Regions from separate parts of the Streptococcus fryi genome, predicted to be linked through region 2. Evidence: predicted binding sites of a transcription regulator. Region 2 holds the regulator's gene; the other holds the start of a gene.

Region 1 (15,189 bases), on a different contig from region 2:
AGTGCTCACTCTTTTTTATGGTGTGTCCTAATTAGTGGGGGTCAGTATGCTAATGGCAGTGTGAGTTTAAAATGTCCGCTAATTGACTTGTTAATGGAAATAGGATAATAAAAGCTGATTTTACTAAGTTATCGGTGTTTTTTACGATAGGTAGTCGGGGAGATTTTATACTGTCTTTTAAAGGCAGCAGATAGGTTGAATTGATTAGAATAACCGACTTTCTCCGCGATTTCTTGTAGCGTTAATTGACTATTTTTTAACAATTCACAAGCTTGGCTTAAGCGGTACTGGATGAGAAATTGTTGAGGTGTTGTTGACAAATGTTCACGGAAGAGACGGCTGAAGTAAGAACGGTTGAGATTACATTGTTGAGCCATGTCATCAATCGAAATAGGTTCATGAAAATGACGTTCGATAAAATTGATGGCTTCACGAATGTATAATTCTTTGGCATCTTCATGGAGGCTTTCTTTTTTATTGATAGACTCGTTGATAAGAGCGCCGACAAACAGGTAAAGATGTCCAATAATATGACAACTACGTTCTTGATACAAGGATAATAGCTGTGTCATTTCCTTATATACAAGGCTTTCTAAAGCGGGTGTCTCTTGTGAAAAAAATCAGTTGCTTTTTGGACAGCCCAGCTTGATTTAGAAAGTGCTCTGTTTTTAATCCGTCGAATTCAATCCAAATATATGACCAAGGGTCATCTTTATCAGCTTCATAGCTACAAATCATATTTGGAGGGATGAGGAAACCCTGCCCTGCAGATAAGGTGTACTCAGCTTGTTCTGCTGTGGCGTAAAATCGTCCTGTCCCAGATATGACATAGTGAAAGAGGTAATGTTGTTTCATTGTTGGGCCAAAAGAGTGAAGTGGCTTACATTGTTCCATGCCAAATTGTATGGGATAAAAATCAACATAGGAACGATTATCGAAAACATGAAATTCACGTTGTTTTTCCACAATATATCTCCTTGATAAATGTCTTAACTTTATTATAGCATATTGATTTGTGACATTGCATATGAAAAAATGAAAAAAGAGCCCAAAATAATATAAAAGAGGTCATTTTATGCTATGTTGTTTTAAAAGGCGTTTTTATATACTAAAAGCATAAAGCACAAGGTTATATTAAGGAATGTCTTAATATAATACATAAAAAAGGAGAAACAAATGAAAAAAGCAGCTTATTATATTGGCGCTCTAGCATCAACCTTCCTATTAGCAGCTTGCTCAGGAGGGGCTCAAAAGGATACGGCAACTGAGTCAACGTCAGGAACAACAGAAATTTCTTATGCGATTTGGGACTCAGGTCAAGAGCCTGGTCTTCGTCAAATTGCAGATAAATTTGAGGAAGAAAATCCAAATATCAAAGTCAATATCCAAGTGGTAGACTGGGATAATTATTGGACGATGTTAGAAGCAGGGGCAACTGGTGGCTCTCTTCCAGATACTTTCTGGATGCACTCAAATGAGATTTATCGCTACGGTTCTAATGAAATGCTTCTTCCTTTAGATGATTATTTAGCGAAGAGTGAAAAAACTAAACTGAGCAATTTCCCAGATGGATTAAATGACATTTATAATATTAAAGGCAAACAGTATGCTATTCCAAAAGACTTCGATACTATTGGGCTTTGGTATAATAAAAAGATGTTTGATGAAGCGGGTATTGCTTATCCAGACGATACATGGGATTGGGCAAAACTAAAAGAAGTGGCTAAGCAATTAACTAAAGCTGATGGTAGTCAATACGGTTTTGGTGCAGGTTTGAGTAACCAAGAGGGGTATTATAATTTTATCTATCAAAATGGCGGTGAAGTTATTACTGACGACCTTAAATCAGGTTATGACAATCCTAAGACAGTTGAAGCTTTAGATTACTATTTTAGCTTTGTAAAAGAAAACATCTCGCCAGCTATTACAGTAGATAAAGAACGGGCGGAAGCTTTCCAAAATGGTCAAGTAGCGATGAGTTTATTTGGTTCTTGGAATTTATCTGGTTTTACTGCCAACGATTATATTCGTGAAAACGCTGATGTAGCTGTTTTGCCAAAAGGTCCTGATGGAACACGTTCTACTATTTTCAATGGTTTAGGACATGCGATTGCAGCTAATACGAAGCATCCAGAAGAAGCTTGGAAATGGGTTGAATTCCTAGGTTCTAAAGAAGCACAAGAAATGCAAGCAAAACTTGGAGTTGCTATTTCAGCTTATAAAGGCACTGCAGAAACATGGGTTGATTCCAACAAAAACTTCAACATCAAGAATTATGTGGATATGGTTGATTACGCACAAATTCGCCCTTATTCACAAACAACTATAAAATGGGAAGATAAAGCTTATGAGCTTTTGAAACCAGCTTATCTTGGTGAAAAATCAACTAAGGAAGCATCAAGTGAAACAGCTAAGATGATGAATGAAGAACTAGCTTCAGAAAAATAAGATTGACTATCTGGAGAGGAGCTAACCCTCTCCAGATTTTTTAGTAAAGGAGTCGGAATGTTTAAAGATAAAAAGCGTCTGAATGAGGCTTTGTGGGGCTGGGCAATGGTGGCTCCTACAATTATTGGTTTAATAGTTTTAAATATTATTCCTATTTTTCAGACTTTGAAGATGAGTTTTTATAAAAGCGGTGATTTTGGGCGTAATGATATTTTTGTAGGATTTGAAAATTATGTTCGTCTCATTTCAGATGGTCAGGTATGGCAAGCGACTTGGAATACTTTAAAGTATACGTTGCTAGTGGTGCCTTGTACGGTCTGCCTAGCAATGCTGTTAGCCGTGTTATTAAATTCAAAGATAAAAGGAAAACATCTTTATCGTACTATTTTTTTCTTACCAATGGTTGCAGCACCGGCTGCAGTAACAATGGTTTGGAAATGGTTGTATAATACAGATTTTGGTCTAATCAATTATGTTTTAGGGAAAGTTGGTATTGGTCCTGTCAATTGGATTGAAAATCCTTCTATAGCCCTTTACGCTATTGTTCTAATTGGGGTGTGGAGTACTGTTGGTTATAGTATGATTCTGATTTTGGCGGGACTTCAGGAAATTCCAACAGATTACTATGAGGCGGCTCGTATAGATGGAGCCACACCGGTGGAACAGTTCTTTAAAATAACTCTGCCTCTCGTGTCACCGACCTTGTTTTTTGTCATGATAACCAGTATTATCCAATCTATGCAGGTGTTTGACGTTATTTATATGATGGAAGATATTAAGAGTCCTGCTTATGATAAGACAGTATCTTTGGTTTATCTTTTCTATAATAATTCCTTTAAGTATTCAGATAAGGGATATGGGTCAACGATTGTGATGCTCTTGTTAGTCATTATCTTGATGATTACAGTGGTACAGATGAAAGCCCAGAAGAAATGGGTTCATTATAATTAAGGAGACGATGATGAAAAAACAGAAAATATGGTCAATGATTGGCATTCATGCCTTTCTCATTTTGGTATCTTTAGGAATGGTGCTTCCATTTTTGTGGATGGTTTTGACTTCTTTTAAAACTGTGACAGAATCAACTCAGATGAATCCGTTTCATTTCTTTCCGTCAGAATGGATGGTGAATAACTATACAGAGGCTATCCGAATCAATAATTTTCCTATTTTGTATTTTAACACGATTATGATGATGCTATTACGCATTTTTAGTTCAGTCATGTTCTCTGCTATGGCGGCCTATGCGTTTGCTCGTTTAGAATTCCCTGGTCGTAACTTTTTATTTGGATTAGTCTTGTTCCAAATGATGGTACCTCCTCAATTGTTTGTTATTCCACAATATTTGATGATTGATGGTATGGGAATGCGAAATAGTATTTTTGCCTTGGTTTTCCCAGGTTTAGTTAGTGCATTTGGCACTTTCTTGTTGAGACAATTTTTTATGGGGTTACCAAAGGAATTGGAAGAATCAGCTAAGTTAGATGGTTGTAATATTGGTCAGACATTCTTTAAAATCATGTTGCCGTTAGCGAAGTCAGGTTTGATAGCTTTGTCTATTTTTACAGCCTTATTTGCTTTTAAAGATTTATTGTGGCCTTTAATCATTAACTCAGATGCTGATAAAGCAACCTTATCAAGTGCTTTGGCTAAAATTCAGGGAGCTTATGCTGTCAATTACCCTCAATTGATGGCGGCAAGTGTTTTAGCGATTTGGCCTATGGTGGCTTTATATGTGATTTTCCAAAAACAATTTATTCAAGGAATTGCAACATCAGGTGGGAAGTTATAGGAGAACAATATGTCGATTCAATTCAATCAAGAAACACAGGAATTTCATCTTTATAATGATGAGATGAGTTACATCATGCATATCTTGCCAAATGAGCATCTAGGTCAATTGTATTATGGTAAGAAAGTTAGTCCGAAAGGGTTATATACAGACTCTATGCAGTCTTTTGACAGACCTCTAACTTCTTTCGTTAATGATGATGAAACCTATTTTTCATTGCAACATGCCCGTCAAGAATATGCTTGTTATGGCACTAGTGATTTTGCTTTGCCAGCTTTTGAAATTAAACAGCATGATGGGAGCACGCTGTCACATTTTGTTTATCAGAGTCATATGATTTATCAAGGCAAAAAGGCCTTGGATGGTCTTCCTCATACTTATGCTAATGATGAAAAAGATTGTGAGACTCTGGAGGTTACTCTGTGGGATGAGGTATCTCAAACGAGACTGATATTAGCTTATACTATTTTTTCAAGTTTTCCAGTGGTGACACGAAGTGCCCGCTTTGAGCAAATTGGTAAGCCGATTGTGTTAACCCGAGCTTTAAGTATGTCCTTAGACTTGCCGGATAAGGACTACGAGTGGCTGCATTTGGATGGTGCTTGGGGGCGAGAACGTTTTGTTCAGACGAGTCCTCTACACCAAGGTGTTCAATCAATTTATAGTTTGAAGGGGTCAAGTAGTTCAGAGCACAATCCTTTCATAGCATTGAAACGTCCCTATACCACTGAACATAGTGGAGAAGTGATTGGTTTTTCATTAGTATATAGTGGGAACTTCTTAGCTCAGGTAGATGTTAGTAGTTATAATCAGACGAGAGTAAGTCTGGGGATAAATCCTCATCGCTTTAGTTGGTTATTGCAAGCAGGCGATACATTCCAGACACCAGAAGTTGTTATGGTTTATAGTGAAGATGGCTTAAATGGCATGAGTCAGACCTATCATAAATTGTATCAACATCATTTGATTAGAGGTTTTTGGAAAGATAAAGAACGTCCAATCCTACTAAATAATTGGGAGGCAATGACATTTGACTTTGATGAAGAACGAATTTTAGAATTGGCAGGTAAGGCTGCTAGTGTTGGTGTTGAATTATTTGTCATGGATGACGGTTGGTTTGGTGCTCGCAATCATGATAGGGCAGGACTAGGTGATTGGACAGTTAATAGGACGAAATTACCTAGCGGTTTATCAGGTGTTATTTCAAAAATCCACGACATGAAGTTGAAGTTTGGGTTGTGGATTGAGCCTGAAATGGTTAATAAAGATAGTGATCTTTATCGGGCGCATCCGGATTGGATTTTGCACCATCCAGCTCATACGCAATCACATGGTAGACATCAGTATACCTTGGATTTATCACGAGAAGATGTTTATCAAAATATTCATCAGCAACTGTTTACTCTGTTATCAGGACACGACATTGATTATATAAAATGGGATATGAATCGCTATCTGACAGAAGTTTATAATAGTCTTTTGGGGCATGATAGACAGGGGGAAGTTTTCCATCGTTATATGTTAAATGTTTATCGTCTATATGATAGCTTGACGACAGCCTTTCCGACAATCTTGTTTGAATCGTGTTCAAGTGGCGGGGGGCGTTTTGACCCTGGCATGCTCTTCTATGCACCACAAACATGGACGAGTGACAATTCAGATGCGATTGAACGCTTGAAAATCCAATATGGCACTTCAATAGTGTACCCTCTATCAAGTATGGGATGCCATGTGTCAGAAAGTCCCAATCAGCAAATGGGCAGAATAACTTCGCTTGAGACCAGAACTAATGTGGCTTATTTTGGTAATTTTGGTTATGAGATTGATTTGTCAAAATGTGACCAAGAAGAATTGGATCGAATGGCAGAGCATATTGTATTTTATAAGAAATATAGGACAGTTTTCCAAAAGGGAACATTTACCCGTTTAATGAGTCCATTTGACGGTGATTTATGTGCGTGGCAGGTTGTTTCAGAAGATAAAAAGACAGTCATCGCAGGAGTTTACCGCTTGCTTGGTCTATCTAATCAAGGTCAAGTCCTACTATATTTTAAGGATTTAGAAGAAGATGCAGAATATCTGTTAAACGGTAGAACTTATTCAGGAAGTCAATTGATGTATATGGGAGTACCTATATATAACAACTCGTACTTTGATAGTGCTAAAGATTTTAATTCGGAGTTATTTATTCTTGAAAAACAAGTTGACTAGGATAGACAAGTTAGCTTAATGAGACAAAACAGCCTAGGAGGCAGGTTAATCCCGCCTCCTAGGCTGTTTTTAAATTGGACTAATGAGTAGCATAATAAAATAGGGGAAATGAGGGTTGCTTTTTAATTAAAGTAATTAAGGTTAGCTCCGTTTACTAAGCCAAAGGTGTTGTAAAAAGCTAATATCTTTATAAGGCGTCAGGTCAGCTACGGCTAGTTCTATCTCGAGCAATTTTGATAGCCAATCCTCCTCGTTTTTAAAGTGGTTGGGTTGTAAAGAGTAAAATGTTCTGATTGCCAAATAGTTTTCAAGAATTAGGGTTGTTTTTTCTAGTAATTCATCTATCGTATAGGTGTGACCATGAGTAAATGAAGGGCTGCTGAAGTCATTACTCGTTAGTTGCTTTAGGGCTGTTTCTGTGTCATTTGCAAAGACAACACTTTGTAATACCTTGCCGACTTGATTGTGTTTGATGAGAGATAGTTTACCGTTGGGTTTGAGTAGTCTCTCAAATTCAAAGAGGTATTTTTGGTGCTCAGATACAGGGATATACTCTAAGACATTATGACAAACGATGATATCAAAACTCTGCTCAGGTAGATCTTTTAATTTATTGTAGCCTCCAAGAATTTTTTGAAAACCTTCGTTGATATCACGTTGAAGAAGATCAGGATTAGGTTCAATGGCTGTGACATGATTGTGTTTGGATAAGAATTTGCTAGTAAGACAAAGTCCCGCTCCAAAATCTAAGATGACCTTGTTCTTTATCTGTTTGAGTTGAGCAAAGGTAATGTCGTATTGTATTTTTCCCCAAGGCTGTTCAAGCATTTGTTTATAATGACTGATATCAGTAACCATAATAACCTCCTTTTAGATTATTGTAACATATTGTTCTAGTGTTGTGGGGAGTACTACTTGAGATGTGGGTTAATTGGTTATTGGACGTAATGGCTACGTTCGCTTTAGAATGAGCATGTTTTGGGAGATGTATCACTTGTTCTATCTATCTCCGTCCTTGAATTAGGTTGCTGTTTATGATACAATAAAGTGATTTAGACTATCGAAAGGAAAAGTGATGGCAAACATTATACGTACGATTATCGAAAACGATAAAGGCGAAATTAAAAAATTAGAAAAATTAGCAAAAAAAGTTGAAAGTTATGCTGATGAGATGGCTGGGCTTTCTGATGAAGCATTAAGAGCAAAAACAACAGAGTTTAAAGAAAGATATACCTTTGGTGAAACCTTAGATGACCTGTTACCAGAGGCATTTGCGGTTGTACGTGAAGGTGCAAAACGTGTCTTAGGCTTGTTCCCTTACCGTGTACAGATTATGGGTGGTATTGTACTGCATCATGGTGATGTGCCTGAGATGAGAACTGGTGAAGGTAAAACATTGACTGCAACTATGCCGGTTTACCTTAATGCTTTGGCTGGAGAAGGTGTTCACGTTGTTACCGTTAATGAATACTTGGCTACTCGTGATGCGACCGAAATGGGTGAGCTATATAGCTGGTTAGGCTTGTCGGTAGGTATCAATTTAGCGGCAAAATCGCCATCGGAAAAACGCGAGGCATATCAGTGTGATATCACTTATACAACTAACTCAGAAGTTGGTTTTGACTATCTTCGTGACAACATGGTTGTTAGACAAGAAGCAATGGTACAGCGTCCGTTGAACTTTGCCTTGGTAGATGAAGTGGACTCTGTATTAATTGACGAGGCTAGAACACCATTGATTATCTCAGGGGCACAAAGTTCAGAAGTAAGTAAATTGTACGATTTGGCTGACCACTATGTTAAGACTTTGACACCTGACGATTACATTATTGATGTACCAACAAAAACAATTGCCCTTACTGATTCAGGAATTGATAAGGCAGAGAGTTATTTCAAACTTGACAATCTTTATAACTTAGAGAACGTTGCTTTGACTCACTTTATTGACAATGCTCTTCGTGCTAACTATATTATGGCACTAGATATTGACTATATCGTTAGTGAAAAACAAGAAATTCTTATCGTTGACCAATTTACAGGTCGTACAATGGAAGGTCGTCGTTTCTCAGATGGTCTCCACCAAGCTATCGAAGCTAAAGAAGGTGTTCCAATCCAAGATGAGTCAAAAACAAGTGCAAGTATTACTTATCAGAACTTCTTTAGAATGTATAAAAAATTGGCAGGTATGACTGGTACTGGTAAAACAGAGGAAGAGGAATTCCGCGAAATTTATAACATGCGTATTATTCCGATTCCGACAAACCGTCCTATTGCACGTATTGACCACTCAGACCTCCTTTATCCTTCCTTGAATGCCAAGTTTAAAGCAGTTGTTGAGGATGTTAAGGAACGCTATCAAAAAGGTCAACCTGTACTAGTTGGTACAGTAGCTGTTGAAACCAGTGACTTGATTTCAAAAATGCTCGTTGAGGCTGGAGTTCCACACGAAGTCTTGAATGCGAAAAACCACTTTAAAGAAGCCCAAATCATCATGAACGCAGGTCAACGTGGTGCTGTTACTATTGCGACAAACATGGCTGGACGTGGAACGGACATCAAACTTGGTGAGGGTGTTCGTGACCTGGGTGGTCTTTGTGTCATTGGTACAGAACGTCATGAAAGTCGCCGTATTGATAATCAGCTTCGTGGACGTTCAGGTCGTCAAGGTGACCCAGGTGAATCTCAATTCTACCTATCCCTTGAAGATGATTTGATGAAGCGTTTCGGTTCAGAACGTATCAAAGCAGTTTTTGAACGTATGAATTTGACAGAAGAAGATACTGTTATTAAATCACGTATGCTCACCAAGCAAGTGGAAGCAGCTCAACGTCGCGTTGAGGGAAATAACTATGACACGCGTAAACAAGTGCTTCAGTATGATGACGTCATGCGCGAGCAACGTGAAATCATCTATCGTGACCGCTACGATGTTATCACGGCTTTCAGAGATTTGGGGCCAGAAATCAAGGGTATGATTAAGCGGACGATTGATCGTGCTGTTGATACTCACATGCGCTTGAACCAAGAGAACGCTGCTGAAGCTATCGTTAACTTCGCACATACAACAATCCTTTCAGAAGATGAGTATAGCTTATCGGATGTTAAAGGGAAAAAGCCATCGCAAATTAAAGAAGACTTGTATGAACGTGCTATTGAGATCTACGATAGGCAAATTTCAAAATTGAAAGATGACGAAGCAATCACAGAATTCCAAAAAGTATTGATTTTGATGGTTGTTGATAATAAGTGGATGGATCACATTGATGCTCTAGATCAACTACGTAGCGCTGTTGGATTACGTGGCTATGCACAAAATAACCCAATTGTCGCTTATCAATCAGAAGGTTTCGCTATGTTCCAAGATATGATAGGTTCTATTGAATACGATGTCACTAGGACAATGATGAAGGCTCAGATTCATGAGCAGGAACGTGAGCGTGTGCCAGAAGAGTCACATACAACTGCTGTCAAGAATATTTCAGCCAAGACAATTGATTGGGAAGATTTGGAAGGCGACGAGTTTGAAAATATTGGTCGTAATGATAAATGCCCATGCGGGTCTGGTAAAAAATATAAGAACTGTCACGGTCGCCGTTTCTAGTTATTGATAAACATAGTGTAAATAAATGGTGTAAGGAGTGAGGAATTGAAACATATTCCTTTCTCCTTATTTGGTGCCAGAAGAGACAGTGATAACAATTGGAAAGTCAGGTAATATCATGGGGATTGCCCACAGGGGAGAAAGAGTTAATCTCGAAGAAGTGACATCAAAATACACCTTAGATGCCGCCACTTTGCAGATAAAAAAAGAACGTGACACCTCTTTAGCGTCCATCATCAGAGGAGAAAACCAGAGGTTATTATTGGTGATGGGGCCGTGTTCAGCAGATAATGAAGAAGCTGTACTAACTTATGCTCATAAACTGGCAGCTTTACAGAAAGATGTCTCAGATAAGATATTTATTGTGATGCGTGTTTACACAGCTAAGCCTCGTACGAACGGAGATGGTTATAAAGGTATTCTGCATGAATCCCAAACCACAGTAACAGAAAAAATGGTTGCAGTTCGACGTATACACTATCGTGTGATTAGTGAGACTGGTTTGACGACTGCTGATGAACTCCTTTATCCATCTCACTTGAGTCTTGTTAATGACTTAGTGTCCTATCATGCAGTAGGTGCTCGTTCTGTAGAGAATCAAGAGCATCGTTTTATAGCTTCGGCTTTGGATGCGCCTGTCGGTTTGAAAAATCCAACCTCTGGACAGTTACGCGTTATGTTTAATGCTATTTATGCCGCTCAACAAACTCAATATTTGATTGAAGGGGGACGTAGTGTTGAGACGACTGGTAATCCTTTGGCGCATGCGGTATTAAGGGGCGGAACCAGTTCTGATGGGACTTCCGTCCCAAACTATCATTATGAAGATCTTATAGAAACAATTGATAGCTATGAAGAAATGGGGTTGCAGAATCCTTTTATCTTGATTGATACAAATCATGATAATTCACGTAAACAGTATTTTGAGCAAGTGAGAATTGTTCGTGAGACCTTGATGAATCGTCTGTACAATGAGAAGATAGCCCGACATGTTCGTGGCTTTATGATTGAATCCTATTTAGAGGATGGTCGTCAGGATGAACCAGATGTTTTTGGAAAATCTATTACAGATGCCTGTTTAGGTTGGGATAAAACAGAGCAATTGGTACGAATGATTTATGACCATTTAACAGATATTACAGAAAAGAAAGAAGTTGAGTGATGATTGTTGGACATGGTATTGATATAGAATGGATTGATCGTATCGAGGAAGCTCATCGCAAGAGTTCAAACTTTTCTAGACGTATTTTGACGGATAAAGAGTTAGACGTTTTTGAAACTTTACAAGGTCATCGTCAAATGACCTATCTAGCGGGTCGTTGGTCTGCTAAAGAGGCCTTTTCAAAAGCCCTTGGTACCGGTATTGGACAATTAAGCTTTAGGGATATTGAAGTTTTAAATGATAGGGCTGGTCGCCCGGTGTTAACAAGTTCAGCCTTTTCAGGACGTGTTCATCTCTCGATTAGCCATTCAGGTAACTTAGTTCAAGCGAGTGTGATTTTGGAGGAAATATGATACCCAGTATTAATAGACCAACTCAAGCAACGATTTGTCTTGGGGCGATAAAACAAAACCTTCAGCTTCTAGAGGAACATTTCGGAAAAGACAAACAAATTTTTGCCGTAGTGAAAGCTAATGCTTATGGTCATGGTGCGGTTCCTGTTGCTGAAGCTATTAAGGGACAAGTTGATGGCTTTTGTGTATCAAATATAGATGAAGCTTTGGAGCTTAGAAGGGCTAATATCAATAATACTATTCTTGTACTAGGAGTGATTATGCCAGAACAGGTGAAAGAAGCTATTGCTAATAATGTGACCATTACCGTATCTAGTTTGGAATGGCTTGATATGGTTAAGCGAGATAAGGTATCATTGGCTGGGTTGTCTTGTCATATCAAAGTGGATTCTGGCATGGGACGAATTGGCCTGTCTAATGCTACTGATATTAATGTCTTGATGTCAGAACTTGTAAAATTATCGGTCAAGGTAACAGGTATTTTTACGCATTTTGCGACAGCTGATGAGCTATCGCAAGATTACTTTAATCGCCAACTGACTATCTTTAAGACAATTTTAGGTGAATTGGATAAGGTTCCCGATTTGGTTCATGCTAGCAATTCAGCGACAAGTCTATGGCATAAAGAGACTATTTTTAATGCTGTACGTTTGGGAATTGCACTTTATGGGCTTAATCCGAGTGGAGAAGTATTAGATTTGCCTGTTCCTTTAACTCCAGCATTATCGTTGACCTCTTGTCTTGTTCAAGTTAAGCAATTAGAACAAGAGCAGTCCATAGGTTATGGTGCAACTTATCACGCATCAAAAGGAGAATGGATTGGCACAATTCCGATAGGTTATGCAGATGGTTGGGTGCGACATCTACAAGGTTTTTCTGTGCTTGTTGATGGAGAATTTTGTGATATAGTTGGGCGTGTTTCTATGGATCAGATAACCATTCGTTTACCCAAATGTTATCCGATGGGAACTAAGGTTACTTTAATTGGGAAAGACGGCGGTCACAAGATTTCAGCAACTGATGTTGCTCAGTATGTTGGCAGTATCAATTATGAAGTCCTTTGTTTACTGAGTGATCGCATCCCTAGACATCATGAATGACTGATAATGGTTAGTTAGAAAATAATGTAATACGACAACTCCTAGAGATAAGCTTCCTAAGAGTTGTCGTATTGTTTTTGTGAAAAGTCATATCGCCTGTCACTATTTTTGATTGGGGAATTTCGATTTCCTAAAGAGTTTTCTCTTGACTAATTTTGACCAAATGGTAAAATAAAAGAGAAGTTAGCACTCAATATACAAGAGTGCTAAAAAATAGGAGGAAGTATCATGTTAAAACCTTTAGGTGATCGTGTGGTTGTTAAGCTACAAGAGGAAAAAGAAGAAAGTATCGGTGCATTTGTTATTGCAGGTGCTAGCCAAGACAAGACTAAAAAGGCGACTGTTATCGCTGTTGGTGAAGGAATTCGCACCCTAACTGGGGAGCTGGTTTCTCCAAGTGTGACAGTTGGTCAATCTGTATTGATTGATAGTCATGCAGGTGTAGACGTTAAAGATAATGATGACAAAGTCTTAATTATCCGTGAAGCAGATATTTTAGCGATTATAGAATAGGAGAAAAATATGGCAAAAGACATTAAATTTGCATCAGATGCACGAGAAAGCATGGTTCGTGGTGTTGACATTTTAGCAGATACTGTCAAAGTAACCTTAGGTCCTAAAGGGCGTAATGTTGTTTTGGAAAAATCATTTGGCTCACCCCTTATCACTAACGATGGCGTAACCATTGCTAAAGAAATCGAACTCGAGAATCACTTTGAAAACATGGGTGCGAAATTAGTAGCTGAAGTGGCTTCTAAAACCAATGATATTGCTGGTGATGGGACAACAACTGCAACTGTTTTGACGCAGGCTATTGTCCGTGAAGGCTTGAAAAACGTTACAGCAGGTGCAAATCCTATCGGCATTCGTCGTGGGATTGAGGCCGCAGTTGCCGTAGCTGTCGAAGAATTGAAACATCAAGCACAACATGTTGAAACAAAGGAAGCGATTGCCCAAGTTGGAGCTGTATCCTCACGTAGTGAAAAAGTGGGAGAGTATATCTCAGAAGCTATGGAACGTGTTGGCAAAGACGGTGTGATTACGATTGAAGAATCACGCGGTATGGAAACAGAGCTCGAAGTTGTTGAAGGTATGCAATTTGACCGAGGCTATTTATCTCAGTACATGGTGACAGACAATGAAAAAATGGTTGCCAATCTTGAAAACCCTTATATCTTAATTACAGATAAAAAGATTTCAAATATTCAAGACATCTTACCACTATTAGAGCAAATCTTGAAAACTAATCGTCCATTGTTGATTATCGCTGATGATGTGGATGGCGAAGCATTGCCAACTCTTGTCTTGAATAAAATTCGTGGCACATTCAATGTTGTAGCCGTGAAAGCGCCTGGATTCGGTGATCGTCGTAAAGCGATGCTTGAAGATATCGCTATTTTAACGGGTGGTACAGTCATTACAGATGACCTCGGTCTTGAGTTGAAAGATGCTACGATGGAAGCTCTTGGTCAAGCTGCAAAAGTTGCTGTTGATAAAGATACAACGGTTATCGTAGAAGGTGCTGGTTCATCGGAAGCTATCGCTAATCGTACGGCATTGATTAAATCACATATTGAAAAAACAACCTCTGATTTTGATCGTGAAAAATTACAGGAACGTTTAGCTAAATTAGCAGGTGGTGTTGCTGTTATCAAGGTTGGTGCTGCCACTGAAACCGAGTTGAAAGAAATGAAGCTCCGTATTGAAGATGCCTTGAACGCTACTCGTGCTGCAGTTGAAGAAGGTATTGTTGCTGGTGGAGGAACAGCCTTTGTCAATGTTATTGAAAAAGTCGCTAGCCTTGAACTAGATGGTGATGCTGCAACAGGACGTAACATTGTTAAACGTGCCCTTGAAGAACCAGTACGTCAAATCGCTTACAATGCTGGCTATGAAGGGTCTGTTGTGATTGATAAACTCAAAAATAGTGCAGCAGGTATCGGATTTAACGCTGCAACAGGTGAGTGGGTAAACATGATTGAAGCAGGTATTATTGATCCTGTCAAAGTAACTCGCTCAGCCCTTCAAAATGCTGCTTCTGTAGCAAGTTTGATTTTGACGACTGAAGCTGTCGTAGCCAACAAACCTGAACCAAACACCTCAGTACCACAAATGGATCCAAGTATGATGGGTGGAATGATGTAATAATCGTTTTAATATCAAAGTTCCTGTTACTTCTAACCTAAACGAAAGTAGCAGGAGCTTTTTAATAATTTTGAAAGCTCTAAAAAAATTAGCTACTAATATTGGAGAGTAAAACCTACCTATGTCTCATTTGTATTTATCACATTACAAGTGAAATACTTAACGACATGAGTCGCAAATCTATCATCATTTCTTGCATTAAGCCAAATGGTCCCTTGAAATAATTTCCAAGACAGATGATAATCCATTGAATAATGGCAAAAAACTAGCTACTCAGATAGAAATAAAGATATTTTATAATTACCTTCCGCTAAGTAACCGTCAAATAGTACACTTGCTAGGAAAAGCGCCCCAAACCATTAACAACGATATCAAAC
Region 2 (15,189 bases):
ATTGCTAGTTAACAAAGATTACCCAGCGATTGATCAGTCACCAGAATTGGCTGTTGTGGGCAATGTTTATGTTGATGCTCGAATAGCAGATGCAGCTACTGAGTTTTTATTAGCAGCTCAAGAAATTGATATGAGAGAACATTTTGTTGCTGGTTACCAAAGTATCAGTTATCAAACGGAGTTGTACAATTACTATGTTGAACAAGAAATGCTAGCCAATCCTAATTTCACTTTGGAAGAAGCTGAACAAAAAGTACAAACCTATCTTCAGCCACCAAGTTTTAGTGATCATCATACGGGTTTGGCCGTTGATATGAGTACTGTTGATATGATGAACAGTAGCGATCCAGCCACAGTGTCAAAAATTATTGCCATGGCACCACAATATGGTTTTGTTCTTCGTTATCCAAAAGGCAAAGAGGATGTGACGGGATATAGCTACGAAGATTGGCATTTCCGTTATGTAGGTATTGAATCTGCAAAATATATGAAGAAACATAAATTGACTTTAGAGGAGTATCTCCAACAATTAAAGGAAGCTGATAAATGAGAAAAAAACTAAAAATGCCTGTACTTGTCATTATTGGTCTAATGATTAGTTTGTTTATTGTGTTACCAATGCTGGTTCATAGTCAAGGTAGGGACAGAAATACTAAGATTGTGACGCACCACTCAGAAGAGACCTACTTTGAGCGTATCAGCCCACGTGTAAAAGACCTGTCTAAGGCTTATGGTGTTCAGCCGTCGATTGTAATGGGTCAGATGGCTATATCATCTGATTTTAATCAGACCTTATTGAGTCAAGATTATCATAATGTTTTAGCTTTAGACGCTAAAACAGGGCAGGACTTTGTTGATTTACAAACAGATGGTGGCAAAGTTCGCTATGCAGTATATCCTAAGTGGGATGATTCTGTGCTGGATTATTTAGAACGTTTGCGAATCGGAGAGACATGGGGAAAAGACCTTTATGAGATGATGGCAACGACAAAAGATTATAAAAAAGTTGCTAAGGCTATTCAGCAACATCAATTCCCCAAACAGAGTGATTATGCTGATAAATTAATCAAGCTCATTGAAAAATATGATTTAACACGTTATGATAAATAGAGATGGGGTTATAGGTCCTGAGACTGATTTTTGACAGATTGCTAAAACAGAGAAATGAAGAGAAAGCTTGATATTAAAGGGTTTTCTCTTTTTTTAATGTTTAGGATTTAGCACTCACATAAAAAGAGTGCTAAAAAATGGTCGTTTTTTCTTGACAATCGTTTTAAAAGGAGTATAATGGATTTATAAAGTTTAGCAGTCGAAGGTATAGAGTGCTAATTAAAAGGGGGTGAAAGGGTGATTACGCAACGTCAAACAGATATTTTGAATTTGATTGTAGCTTTATTTACCCAGACACATGAGCCAGTCGGCTCAAAAGCCCTCCAAGAAGCGATTTCGTCTAGTTCGGCAACCATTCGTAATGATATGGCTAAACTGGAGCGACTCGGTCTACTTGAAAAGGCTCATACTTCTAGTGGTAGATTACCTAGTCGAGCTGGTTTTCAGTATTTTGTTACCCACTCATTAGACTTGGGGCATATCAATCAAGATGATATTTATCAGGTGGTTAAGGCGTTCGATTTTGAAGCCTTTAAGTTAGAAGATATCTTGGAGAAAGCTAGCCAGATTTTGGCAGATTTGACAGGATACACTGCCTTGATTTTAGATGTCGAGCCCTCTCGTCAAATGTTGACAGCTTTTGATATTGTTTGTCTCAGTAATCATGATGCTTTGGCTATCTTGACGCTTGACCACTCCAAACCAGTTACGGTGCAATTTGCCATTCCTAAAAACCTGATGGCTAAGGATTTACAGCGGTTGAAGCAGTTAGTGGAGGATAGGTTTATTCATCAGAGTGTTCTAGATATTCATTATAAATTAAGGACAGAAGTGCCACAGGTGGTGCAAAAGTATTTTAAAACCACAGACAATGTCTTGGATTTAATTGACTATATCTTTGCCCAATTGTTTGAGGAGACGGTTTTTATTGCTAACAAAGTGGCGTCTCTGACCTACGGTCAGTTAGATACCTATCAGTTTTTAGACCATCCTCAAGCAGTGGCGCTTACGCTAAGGCAGGCTATGTCAGAAGATGAGCAAAATAAAATTTTGGTCGGTGAGTGTTCTGAACCAGCTTTACAAGAGACAGCTATCCTACTCCATCAATTTCCTATTCCCTATCGAGGTATGGCTTTGATGACAGTGCTTGGTCCCATAAATATGGATTATCAGAGGTTGGTTAGTCTGGTCAATGTTGTCAGTCGTGTCCTCTTTATGAAGTTGAGTGACTACTACCGTTACCTGAGTAGCAACCATTACGAAGTGAACTAAACTTATGAAACGTATTTTAGAAAAAATAAGGCCTAAAAGGAGGCAAGAAGTGACAGAAGAAGTAAAACAAGAAGAACTCAATGAAGCACCAGAAACAGTTGTGGATGGTGAAGGTGACAATCAGGAGGAGGTTGTAGAAGAACAAGCTCCGAGTGAGTTGGATTTAGCTCTCGAAAAAGCTGAAGAATTTGAGAATAAATACCTCCGTGCCCATGCAGAAATGCAAAATATTCAGCGCCGTGCTAATGAAGAACGCCAAACTTTACAACGTTATCGCTCGCAAGATTTGGCAAAGAAAATCTTGCCAAGTTTGGATAACCTAGAGCGTGCCTTACAAGTTGACGGCTTGACAGATGATGTCAAGAAAGGACTTGAGATGGTACAAGAAAGCTTATTGCAAGCCTTGAAAGAAGAAGGTGTAGAGGAAGTAGAAACAGAGGCATTTGATCCCAATCTGCACATGGCGGTTCAGACCTTGCCAGCAGATGATGACCATCCAGCTGATAGCATTGCAGAAGTTTTCCAAAAAGGCTATAAACTTCATGAGCGTCTGCTCAGACCTGCCATGGTGGTGGTTTATAGTTAAGGAGGCACAATGAGTAAAAATAAAATGAGTAGACGTAGTAGAGTTTTAAAAGCAGCCTCTTCGGATTGTGCAATTTTCATAGTACTTTTAATTTTGTTTGTAGGAATTATTTTTTGTTATCCTCAAATACAAGGTGGAGATAAGACTCTAGTGGGTACCATGCCTATATACATAGGTCAGAAAATTTTGGAATTAATTATGGGACCAATTCTGATTGGTCAGTTACTTAATTATAGTTGCAAACGATATGACTTTACGATATAAACAAGATTAATTTATAAAAATATTTGTCCGAAATGACAATAAACTATAAAAGAATGTTACTAGCGAGCGAAAGCGAGCTGATGAAGATACTTTTAGACGTAGTGGATGTGCTAATGACGAGTAGGTTGTTGGTAGTTGTGCTATTAAAAAAGTATTTAGAAAAATAAAGTATAAAAAGTAAAAAAAGAGGTAAAAACATGTCTAAAATTATTGGTATTGACTTAGGTACAACAAACTCAGCAGTAGCTGTTCTTGAAGGAACAGAAAGCAAAATCATTGCTAACCCAGAAGGTAACCGCACAACGCCATCTGTGGTATCATTCAAAAATGGTGAAATCATCGTTGGTGACGCGGCTAAGCGTCAGGCGGTGACAAACCCTGAAACCATTATCTCAATCAAGTCTAAGATGGGAACATCTGAAAAAGTTTCAGCAAATGGTAAAGAGTACACACCACAAGAAATCTCAGCGATGATTCTTCAATATTTGAAAGGTTATGCTGAAGACTATCTTGGTGAAAAAGTGACAAAAGCGGTTATCACTGTTCCAGCTTATTTCAATGACGCACAACGTCAAGCAACAAAAGACGCTGGTAAAATTGCTGGTCTTGAAGTAGAACGTATTGTCAACGAACCAACTGCAGCAGCTCTTGCTTACGGTATGGATAAAACAGACAAAGACGAAAAAATCTTGGTGTTTGACCTTGGTGGAGGAACGTTTGACGTCTCTATCCTTGAACTTGGTGACGGTGTCTTTGATGTACTAGCAACTTCAGGTGATAACAAACTTGGTGGTGATGACTTTGACCAGAAGATTATCGACCACTTGGTAGCAGAATTCAAAAAAGAAAATGGTATTGACTTATCAGCAGATAAGATGGCCCTACAACGCTTGAAAGACGCTGCAGAAAAAGCTAAGAAAGACCTTTCAGGTGTGACATCTACACAAATCAGCTTGCCGTTCATCACAGCAGGTCCTGCAGGTCCACTTCACTTGGAAATGACGTTGACACGTGCTAAGTTTGATGAATTAACTTATGACCTTGTGGAACGTACGAAAACTCCAGTTCGTCAAGCTCTTTCAGATGCTGGTTTGTCAGCAAGTGATATTGATGAAGTTATCCTTGTAGGTGGTTCAACGCGTATCCCTGCGGTTGTTGAAGCTGTTCGTAAGGAAACTGGTAAAGAGCCAAACAAATCTGTTAACCCTGACGAAGTTGTTGCTATGGGTGCAGCTATCCAAGGTGGTGTTATCACTGGTGATGTCAAAGACGTTGTCCTACTTGACGTTACTCCGTTGTCACTTGGTATTGAAACAATGGGTGGAGTCTTCACGAAATTGATTGACCGTAACACAACTATCCCAACGTCTAAATCACAAGTCTTCTCAACAGCAGCAGACAACCAACCAGCCGTAGATATCCATGTTCTTCAAGGTGAGCGCCCAATGGCAGCTGATAACAAAACTCTTGGACGTTTCCAATTGACTGATATCCCAGCAGCACCTCGTGGTATCCCACAAATCGAAGTGACATTCGACATTGACAAAAACGGTATCGTATCTGTTAAGGCAAAAGATTTAGGTACACAAAAAGAGCAAACTATCGTTATCCAATCTAACTCAGGCTTGACTGATGAAGAGATTGAAAAAATGATGAAAGATGCTGAAGCAAACGCAGAAGCAGATGCAAAACGTAAAGAAGAAGTTGACCTTCGTAACAATGTTGACCAAACTATCTTTGCTACTGAAAAGACAATCAAAGAAACAGAAGGTAAAGGTTTTGATGCTGAACGTGATGCAGCACAAGCAGCTCTTGATGAGTTGAAAGCAGCTCAAGAAGCTAACAACTTGGACGACATGAAAGCAAAACTTGAAGCATTGAATGAAAAAGCTCAAGCTCTCGCAGTGAAAATGTATGAACAAGCTGCAGCAGCTGCACAAGCAGCCCAAGGTACTGAAGCAGGTGCAACAGATGCTGGTTCAGACGATGTTGTTGATGGCGAGTTTACTGAGAAGTAAGATAATCCTATAGCATGTTTTAGACTGTGAGCTAGAAACAATAAAATAATCTCGTATACCGTTTTGTAAGGCTATTCTTCAGAGGAGGTTTATGTGTTAAGATTGGAAGCAGTTGATGAAGAAAATATCTATCACATTTTAAGTTTAGATGTTTTTGAAGATCAGAAAGATTTTGTTGCTAGTAATGCTGTGAGTCTATCTGAAGCTTATATTGTTCTCAAGGAATACATAGACGCAAAGGTTTTCCCTTTTGGTTTATATGACTCAGGTACATTGATTGGTTTTTTAATGATAGGTTATGGAAAATGTTGGAAGAATGCTCCTAATCTAGCTGATGGAAATTATAATCTTTGGCGTTTGATGATTGATAAAAATTATCAACAGATGGGATATGGAAAGCAAGCTGTTGAATTAGCGATTCAATTTGTAAAAGAACTCCCTTGTGGTGATGCAAACTATTTTTGGTTATCTTATGAAACTGATAATCAACTAGCAAGAGCTTTGTACTCTTCTTGTGGTTTTTATGAAACTGGTGAACTAGTTCATGGTGAATTGATTGCAACACTTGATTTAAAAGGATAGATAAAATCCTATTGCAGAGGTTGTAACCTAACCTCTGTTTTTCGTAAAGAGGCCTTACCAACAGTACTAATGAATAGAAAGGAATTGGACCCAGCCTACTTTCTGAGTTTCGTCTATTTTTTAACGAAAGGAATTGAACCCGCCCTAAAAGCTGTGTGAAAAGGATAAATCGTCTAGAAAATCAGTATTTTCTGCCGATTTCCTATTTTCACTTTGCTTTTTTACGGGCTTGGTATCTTATATGAACAATACAGAATTTTATGAGCGTCTAGGTGTTTCTAAGAATGCATCGCAAGATGAGATTAAGAAAGCCTATCGCAAATTATCTAAAAAATATCACCCTGACATCAATAAAGAAGCTGGTGCTGAACAAAAATACAAAGATGTTCAGGAAGCTTATGAAACTTTGGGAGATGAGCAAAAACGTGCCAGCTATGACCAATTTGGTGCAGCTGGAGCCAATGGAGGCTTTGGTGGCGGTGGCTTCGGTGGTTTTGATGGTGCTGGTTTCGGTGGATTTGAAGATATCTTCTCTAGTTTCTTTGGTGGTGGTGCGTCACGTAACCCGAACGCCCCTCGTCAAGGAGATGATTTACAATACCGTGTCAACTTAACCTTTGAAGAAGCCATTTTTGGAGCTGAAAAAGAGGTTCGTTATAACCGAGAAGCTACTTGTCAGACGTGTACCGGAACAGGAGCTAAGCCTGGAACAAGTCCTGTGACATGTAGTCGATGTCATGGTTCAGGTAGTATGACAGTAGATATGCAAACACCACTTGGGATGATGCGTCGTCAGGTGACATGTGATCTTTGTCACGGACGAGGTCAAGAAATTAAAGAACCTTGTCAAACATGTCGTGGTACAGGGCATACTAATGAAACACATACTGTCTCTGTTAAAATCCCAGCTGGTGTTGAGACAGGTCAACAGATTCGCTTGCAAGGCCAAGGAGAAGCTGGTTTCAATGGTGGACCATATGGAGATCTTTTTGTCATGATCAATGTGATGACTAGTGATAAGTTCAAACGTGATGGGTCAACCATTTATTATAGTTTGAACATTAACTTCGTCCAAGCAGCTTTAGGTGATACTGTTGATGTGCCGACTGTGCACGGTGCCGTCGAAATGGCTATCCCAGCAGGTACGCAAACAGGTAAAACTTTCCGCTTGAAAGGTAAAGGAGCACCTCGCTTGCGTGGTGGAGGTCAGGGTGACCAACACGTTACAGTCAACATTGTCACACCAACCAAGCTAAATGATGCCCAGAAAAAAGCCCTGCAAGATTTTGCAGCAGCAAGTGGTATTGATGATGTCCAACCAAAACGTAAAGGTTTCTTTGATAAAATAAAAGATGCCTTTGAGGAGTAATTCGAACAATAGATAAAAAAGAAACAGTATCAGTGGACCTTAAGTCAGAACTGATACTGTTTTTTGATAGATGTTTTGTTATTTGCGTTGAGATAGGAGAATGATTAATCCGATAATGCCAGCAAATATGAAACCAATTATTATTAAAAAGTATAAAGACACGCCAATCATAGTGCCCTCCTGTCTGACGGTTTGGTATTGGTACGATAGTGACGGACAAGATGATATATGCCGTAGATTAGTAGAGCTATCAAAAAGTAGTACATGCCACTCATCATCAAGACAATAAAAAGTTTCGTTAAGGTCATGAGTATACCTCCTTGCAAGATAATGATAACGCTATCAAGATTGTTTGTCAAATCTTTTCGTGTTATCAACTTGGGAAATATGATAAAATAGCTTCATGGTTAGATATAAGGCAATCATTTCCTATGACGGAACCTTATTTTCTGGTTTTCAGCGTCAGCCTGATGCTAGGACGGTTCAAGAGGAAATAGAAAAAACACTTCAACGTTTGAATAGTGGTCAAGCAGTGACGGTTCATGGCGCAGGTCGGACAGATGCTGGTGTCCATGCTTATGGTCAGGTTATCCACTTTGACTTACCACAGGAGCGTGATGTGGAAAAGCTACGTTTTGGTTTAGACACGCAAGCTCCAGATGATATTGATATTGTGTCAGTGGAGGTGGTCTCTGATGATTTTCATGCTCGATACAATAAACATGTCAAGACCTATGAGTTTTTAGTGGATACGGGCCGTCCGAAAAATCCGATGATGCGTCACTATGCGACGCCTTTTCCGTATACCGTCAATTTAGTAGCCATGCAAGAGGCCATTGTTGAGGTTGTTGGAACTCATGATTTTACAGGATTCACAGCTGCTGGAACTAGTGTTGACAATAAGGTCAGAACGATCAGTGAGGCAAGTGTTGTGCGTGATAAGGACACTACTATGCTCCGTTTTCGTTTTACAGGTAATGGTTTCTTGTATAAGCAGGTTCGTAATATGGTAGGCACCTTGTTGAAGATTGGTAATGGTCGTATGCCTGTTGAACAGATGAAGATGATTTTGGAGACGAAAAATCGTGATTTGGCAGGCCCAACAGCGGGTCCAAATGGTCTGTATTTAAAGGAGATTCGCTATGAAGACTAAGTATATGCTGACGATTGCTGGAAGTGATGTCTTGAGTGGTGGAGGTATGCAGGCGGATTTAGCTACCTTTACGCGACATGGTTTGTTTGGCTTTGTAGCACAAACCTGTATGACAAGTGTTGATGTTAATGGATTTGAGATTATTCCCACTGACAGTAAATTATTCGCGAAACAGTTAAATAGTTTAGCTGATGTTCCGTTTACAGCTATAAAATTAGGGTTATTACCTAACATTGAAATTATAGAACAAGTTAAGCATTTTTTAGGCTCGCATCAAGATTTACCGATTGTGCTAGATCCTGTTTTGGTCTTTAAAGAAAATCACGATCAGACAATTTCTGTCATGCGAGACCAGATGGTGACCTTGTTTCCTTTGGTCACGCTCATTACCCCCAATCTGCGCGAGGCAGAAATCTTATCAGGAATGACTATCACTAATATATCTGAGATGGTATCAGCAGCTAGATGTTTACATGAACTAGGTGCTAAAGCTGTTGTCATAAAAGGTGGAGTTCGTATGGATAAGCATTCAGCTGTGGATGTCTATTTTGATGGTCAGGATGTGACGGTTCTTAGTCAGCCAATTGTACACCAGAATAATAATGGTGCAGGTTGTACCTTTGCTTCTAGTATCGCAAGTCATTTAGCTAAAGCCATCTCACCAGTTCAAGCTGTTGCTCAAGCTAAACAAGATGTTCATGAAGCCATTCAAAACGCCAACGAATATGGGGTACAAGGGCGTAATCACGAATGAAAAAGGAGAAAAAGACATGCTTAAATTGAATAACATGAGCCGGCTTGCTATGATGATAGCTTTAACTATTGTGTTAGGGATATTTGTTCAAATTAAGACAGCTACAGGTTTTTTGACGCTTTTAGATGCGGGAATTTTCTTTGCGGCCTTTTATTTTGGTAAAAAAGAAGGTTTTTTAGTGGGAGCGTTGTCAGGTTTTTTGATTGATTATTTACTAGGTTACCCGCAGTGGATGTTGGTCAGTCTAGTAGCGCATGGTTTGCAAGGCTATTTTGCGGGGTGGCATGGCAATAAGAGATTTTTGGGGTTGATGCTAGCCACAGTAGTGATGGTAGGTAGTTATTTTGTGGCCTCTGTGCTTTTCTATAATCTAGGTGAGGCTATGCTGGGTCTCTATGGTAACATACTGCAAAATACAGTGGGTATCGTCGTTGGTTACCTGATATACCGTTTACTAAAAAAATATTAAACAGATGACAGAAATTGGGTTAAAATCGGACATAGGACAGTGGACGGTTTAAAATCCAATTTCTTTTTTTGAGGTATGGTATAATGAGAGGTAAAGTGAATAGTTAATGGAGAAGAAACGATGGAAATGGATAGATTAGGGTCAGAAGTGAAAGCCCTAGTAGCTGACATTGTTGACCGTAGTGCGCTAAAATCGGGACAATTATTTGTTCTTGGTTTATCCAGCTCAGAAGTGCTTGGTGGGCAGATTGGTAAGGCTTCTAGTCAAGAAGTTGGAGAAGTGGTCGTCAAGGCGGTGCTTGATGTTTTAGTGCCAAAGGGAATTGCTCTTGCTGTTCAAGGATGTGAGCATGTCAATCGTGCTCTAGTCGTTGAAGAGTCTGTCGCAGAACAAAAAGATTATGAGATTGTCAATGTATTGCCAACTTTACATGCAGGAGGTAGCGGTCAATTAGCTGCTTTTAAATACATGTCCCAACCAGTCATGGTTGAGGAGATTACAGCACACGCCGGAATTGATATTGGGGATACTGCCATTGGTATGCACGTCAAACGTGTTCAGGTTCCTTTGGTACCGCTACAACGAGAACTTGGGCAAGCTCATGTTACAGCTCTAGCAAGCCGCCCTAAATTGATTGGTGGAGCAAGGGCTATGTATCAAGCTGATAACATTAGAAAGGATTAGGAGATTGTCATGTATCAAATGATTGCTTTTGATATGGATGGTACGTTGTTGCAAAGTGACCATTCTATTGCTCAGTCAACCTTAGAAGCCATTAGCCGTGCTAATCAAAAGGGTAAGGAAATTGTCTTATCAACGGGTCGTCCCCTGTCAGAATTAGCAGCTTATTTGCCACTTTTAACAGATGTTCGTTATGGTGTTTTGACCAGTGGCGCTTTTGTATATGATTTTACGGATAAACAGATTTTAGATAAAAAGGTATTGAAGGCAGAAGTTGTACAAGAAGTCGTCAATTTAATGGCTAGGCAAGATATGATGTTAGTGATTATGCTTGATGGTCAGGGTTATCTTCAGAAAGATCAGTTTGAGCGTATCTCGGATTATCATTTGGAGAAATTCAAGGACCTTTATCAAGAAACGGCGCTTTTTGTAGATGATATAGCTAGTTTCTTATTGGAGCATCAGACATCATTTGAAAAGATTAATCTATATCATTTAACCCAAGAGGACAGACGAACTTCTTTAGAAATGTTACAACCTTATGCAGTTGCTCTTGTGGAGACAGAAGTCACGGGTCTTGAAATAGCAGCACAGGGTGCCGATAAAGGACAAAGTTTATCTCATCTTTGTGATGTTTTAGGCATATCGATGTCTTCGGTTATTGCTGTTGGAGATGCTGATAACGACATCAGTATGATTCGTATGGCAGGGCTAGGTCTAGCGATGGGGAACGCCAATGCCACTATTAAGCAATTAGCAGATCATGTTTTAGCTGATAATGATAGCGGAGGATGTGCGCAAGCTATTGATGAGTATTTGCTGACATGAAAATGCCTTGCCTAAAAATTTCATATGAACATTTTTAATCAAAAAGCCATTGTTAGAAATGGTTGCAGTGATCTAGATAACACCAACTAATTTAAAGGACTTGGAAATTTTCCGGTCTTTTTTTAAAATTATTGTTCAAATTCATTTTAGATTCATCGTTTTTCTGTAAACTAAATTTATCAGGTGAAGCGAAAACCTGTAATATGTAGAAAAAAGGAAATGATGATGAAACAAATAGTATCCAAAAAATTAACACATTCACTTGTATTAGTAACACTGTCGGTTGCAGTATTTTCACCAGTAGCAACTGTTTCGGCAAATCAAAAGCCTTCTGCTCAAGTTCAAGTCTCAAAAAAGGAAATGAGTTTAGAAGAGGCTAAAAAGCTTGCCTTGCAAGGAACTAAGGGAGGTAAGGTTATTGAGATGTATCTGGATGGGGATGATTTTTCTCCTATGTATGAATTGACGGTTGTTGATGGTACACAGAAAAAGGAAATTGATATTGATGCTTTTTCGGGTAAGATTGTTAAATCTAAAGTAAAAGATGTTTCGACATCTAAGAAATATCAATTGCTAGCTAAAGCGGGCTATAAAGTCACTGTTGATGAAATCGAAAAAATTGTTTTCAAGCGTTACCCTAAAGGTTTATTGAAAGAGATTAGTTTGGAGTCCGAAATGGGCAAAGTCTTATATGAGGTGACGGTATATGAAGGCTTTGAAGAAATCCAGTTAATGATAGATGCCAAAACAGGACAGGTATTATCAGAAGTAAGAGAAATGGACGAGGATTAAGGAGAGTGAAAATGAACAAACATGAATTGAAATCAGTTATTCAAAAAAGTGATGACAAAGGCCTTTACTTTTTTGCTAGAAAATACCGTAAGGGGATAGTGGGAATTATTGCACTGCTTGTTTTAGGAACTATTATGGGCTTGGCTTATGACTTTTACGGTGATTATCAAGAGCATCAACCGTTAGATATGACTCAAATGAGATATGATGAAAACGAAGTTCGTCAGTTAATTTCTGAAAAAATGGCTGATGCTACGATTACTGAATTGGAATTAGACCGTGAAAAAGATCATTTGGTTTATGAAGTGACAGCATTTGTGAATGGTGTAGAAAAAGAATTCAAAGTAGATGCTATGACGGGAGACATCTCTGAGGGCATGTTTGATTTCTAAAATCAGGTCAGATGGGCTAGAATGATTGCGAGATTTCGAAAAATTACTTACAATAGACATAAAACATACATGGTAGGTAAAGTGTGAAAATATTAGTCGTTGAAGATGATAGAGTGCTTAACAAGAGTATTGTCAAACTCTTGAAAACACAGCAGTATAGTGTTGATATGGCTTTTGATGGTGAAGAAGCATTGGATTACATCATGATGGCTCAGTATGATGTTTTGTTGATAGATGTCATGATGCCCAAAATGAATGGCTTTGATTTGGTGAAAGAGCTTCGTCAAAGAGGGGTGAAAACCCCTGTTTTGCTGTTGACGGCACGTGATAGCTTGGAAGATAAAATTCAGGGCTTGGATTTAGGAGCAGATGATTATGTCGTAAAACCGTTCGAATTTGATGAACTCCTTGCGCGGATAAGAGCGCTTCTGAGGCGGGATAACAGACAACATTTAACAAGTACTATAAAGCTTGGCGAACTTGTTGTTGATTTGAACAATAAACAATTATTCAAACAGGGTGTGATGCTTGATTTAACGGCTAAAGAGTATCAAATTTTTGAATACTTGGTTAGGAATTCTGACAGAGTTTTATCTAGAGAACAAATTAGAGAGCATGTTTGGGGGTTTGATTACCTTGGTGAATCTAACATTATCGATGTGTTGGTTAAGAATCTCAGGAAAAAGATAGGAGATTCCACTCTTATTGAAACAAGGAGGGGGGTAGGCTATCTTGTCAAAAGTGAAAAAATTACCTCAACATAAAAGTATCATTACAAGAGTTATGCTGTGGTACACATTTCTTGTTTTCTTGTTAATAAGTCTTGTTATTGTTGGAGCTTTTTGGTTATCGGGGACTTGGTCGGATGTCCAAGCACAGTTAGAGTTACGAGCGGATGTCAATGAAATAGCCAGCGATTTAGAAGAATTTGAATCCTTTGAAGATGGGGTTTACTACAGTCTTTATAATAATGAGGGGCAAATGATACAAGGAGAGGTTCCTACTGGTTTTCATAACCTTAATGCTTCCCTCATGTTCAGAGATGGTTACATATCAGATGTTTTAGATGGCGAAAAAAGTTTTCAGTATCTTGACAAACATTTGTCAATGGATGGGATGTGGCTAAGGGCTGTTAGACAAAAAGAAGCCATTAGTCGTGAATTACAATTATTTTTGTGGAGTCTGATATTGATTTCTCCACTTTTTTTAGGGGTTATGACCTTTGGTGGCTATAACATTTTAAAAAGGTCTATTGGTCCTGTTTCGCTAATGACACAATTAGCTTCTGATATTACAGAGCACCATGATTATTCTCGCAGGTTGGAGGTTCCTAAAGTAGATGATGAGATTAGTCAGCTGGCACGGACTCTAAATCAGATGTTATCGTCTATTGAATCTTCTTTTTGGCGAGAAAAACAATTTACAGATAATGTATCACACGAATTACGGACTCCTATTGCTGTAATCATGGCGGAGAGTGAATTTGGTCGACGCTATTCATCTGATTTAGCAGAGTCTCAAGAATCTCATGATATTATCCATCGTCAGGCAGGTCAGATGAAAGCGATGGTTGAGCAGATGTTAGAGTTAACGAGAACTGAGCAAGCAAATGCAGCTATTTTTACACGTCTTTCCTTGTCTGATTTGGTTACCCAATTTTTAAAGGATAATCAGCGTTTACTTGACGATAAGCAAATCATTTTAGATATAAAGATTACTCCGGATATTGTTATTTTTGGAGATGAACTTCTTTTGAGAAGGTTGTTTGACAATCTATTTAGTAATGCAGTCAAATTTACAAGCGACCGAATTTCTGTCTCTTTAACTAATGATAACCATAAAATAGTACTATCGGTTGCAGATAATGGTTATGGTTTAGCTGAAGAAGATAAAACTAGAGTTTGGGAAAAATTTTATCAGGTTGACGTTGCGAGAACAAACTCTGAAAACAGTGGGATTGGTTTGGGTTTATCGCTTGTTGCAACAATAGCTAAGCGACATCGCGCATCTTATAATCTGATTAGTAATTTGGGTGAAGGAACGACAATTGAAATCATTTTTCCTGAAGTTAAAGATTAACCTAGTGAAATAGTGCTTTTGATGATGACATGATACGTTGTAAATAGCCGGTATAGTTTGTTTTGCCAAAGCTAATTATTCTTGTTAGGCTAGATTTGGTAAGAAAAAAACTCTTAGACTCATAAAAGTTGTCTAAGAGTTTTTTGATGCACGAGTCTCATCAAGTAATCCTGATTGGCGTAAAGCTTCTTGATAAAGCTTGTAAAATTGACTATAAATGTTGAATTGTTGTCCGTTAGTCGTTGTAATATCGATACGGTAAATCACCTGGCCATTAACCAGTGTCCGTGGTCCCTGAATGATAGGGTGGCCAATGATTTCAGGGTGTTTGCTGACGTGTTCGTGGTTGACGTCTTCTATAAGTTGTTGTAGCTTAGTCATATCAATGGCGAATGGAATTGGCAAATCAATTTGTGCCCGCATTTTGCCACGAGATAGATTGCTCACAACGGTAATGTTACGGTTAGGGATATAGTTGTAGGTGCCGTCTAATTGTAGAAGTTGTGTGGTTCTAATGCCAAGATTGGTAACAACCCCAGTGATGTTCTGTATGATAACTGTATCACCAACGTCATACTGTCTCTCAATGAGGATAAATACGCCATTAACAAGATCTGTTAGAAACCCTTGTGCCCCAAGACCTATCGCAAGACCAGCTATACCTGCACCGGCAAGCAGACTGGAGATGGGAACACCGATAATGGCTAAAATAGAGTAGACTAAAATAAAGTAGAGGCTATAATTAAGACTGTTTTGCAAGAGCTTAACAATGGTGTTTTGTCTGCTTTGATCTTGTAGGGTAAATGCCTTCGATTTGAATATTTTCCTTTTGAAGATAAA

Evidence for each region. Region 2 encodes HrcA, which represses chaperone genes, less so after heat shock. Its sites were predicted from a motif close to TTAGCACTCNNNNNNNNNGAGTGCTAA; they were not measured.
Region 1: the regulator HrcA is predicted to act here: its motif matches at 12,851-12,877, upstream of groES (co-chaperone GroES).

Annotation. Positions count from the first base shown of each region.
Region 1 is NZ_JBRUGW010000010.1:618-15,806, reverse strand. Features, by position in the region: partial or broken gene ACVRZH_RS04060 (helix-turn-helix domain-containing protein) at 129-966, opposite strand; gene ACVRZH_RS04055 (ABC transporter substrate-binding protein) at 1,177-2,448, shown strand; gene ACVRZH_RS04050 (carbohydrate ABC transporter permease) at 2,506-3,399, shown strand; gene ACVRZH_RS04045 (carbohydrate ABC transporter permease) at 3,407-4,240, shown strand; gene ACVRZH_RS04040 (alpha-galactosidase) at 4,250-6,451, shown strand; gene ACVRZH_RS04035 (class I SAM-dependent methyltransferase) at 6,593-7,309, opposite strand; gene secA (preprotein translocase subunit SecA) at 7,527-10,052, shown strand; gene ACVRZH_RS04025 (3-deoxy-7-phosphoheptulonate synthase) at 10,171-11,214, shown strand; gene acpS (holo-ACP synthase) at 11,214-11,567, shown strand; gene alr (alanine racemase) at 11,564-12,667, shown strand; gene groES (co-chaperone GroES) at 12,896-13,180, shown strand; gene groL (chaperonin GroEL) at 13,190-14,812, shown strand; partial or broken gene ACVRZH_RS04000 (transposase family protein) at 15,126-15,189, shown strand, end outside.
Region 2 is NZ_JBRUGW010000014.1:26,909-42,097, forward strand. Features, by position in the region: gene ACVRZH_RS05130 (M15 family metallopeptidase) at 1-550, shown strand, start outside; gene ACVRZH_RS05135 (glucosaminidase domain-containing protein) at 547-1,110, shown strand; gene hrcA (heat-inducible transcriptional repressor HrcA) at 1,348-2,382, shown strand; gene grpE (nucleotide exchange factor GrpE) at 2,387-2,968, shown strand; gene ACVRZH_RS05150 (hypothetical protein) at 2,978-3,232, shown strand; gene dnaK (molecular chaperone DnaK) at 3,430-5,250, shown strand; gene ACVRZH_RS05160 (GNAT family N-acetyltransferase) at 5,344-5,832, shown strand; gene dnaJ (molecular chaperone DnaJ) at 6,074-7,201, shown strand; gene ACVRZH_RS05170 (hypothetical protein) at 7,369-7,509, opposite strand; gene truA (tRNA pseudouridine(38-40) synthase TruA) at 7,605-8,354, shown strand; gene ACVRZH_RS05180 (bifunctional hydroxymethylpyrimidine kinase/phosphomethylpyrimidine kinase) at 8,344-9,108, shown strand; gene ACVRZH_RS05185 (ECF transporter S component) at 9,125-9,577, shown strand; gene ACVRZH_RS05190 (TIGR01440 family protein) at 9,698-10,261, shown strand; gene ACVRZH_RS05195 (Cof-type HAD-IIB family hydrolase) at 10,271-11,086, shown strand; gene ACVRZH_RS05200 (PepSY domain-containing protein) at 11,312-11,878, shown strand; gene ACVRZH_RS05205 (PepSY domain-containing protein) at 11,890-12,270, shown strand; gene ACVRZH_RS05210 (response regulator transcription factor) at 12,354-13,034, shown strand; gene ACVRZH_RS05215 (sensor histidine kinase) at 13,054-14,349, shown strand; gene ACVRZH_RS05220 (mechanosensitive ion channel family protein) at 14,482-15,189, opposite strand, start outside.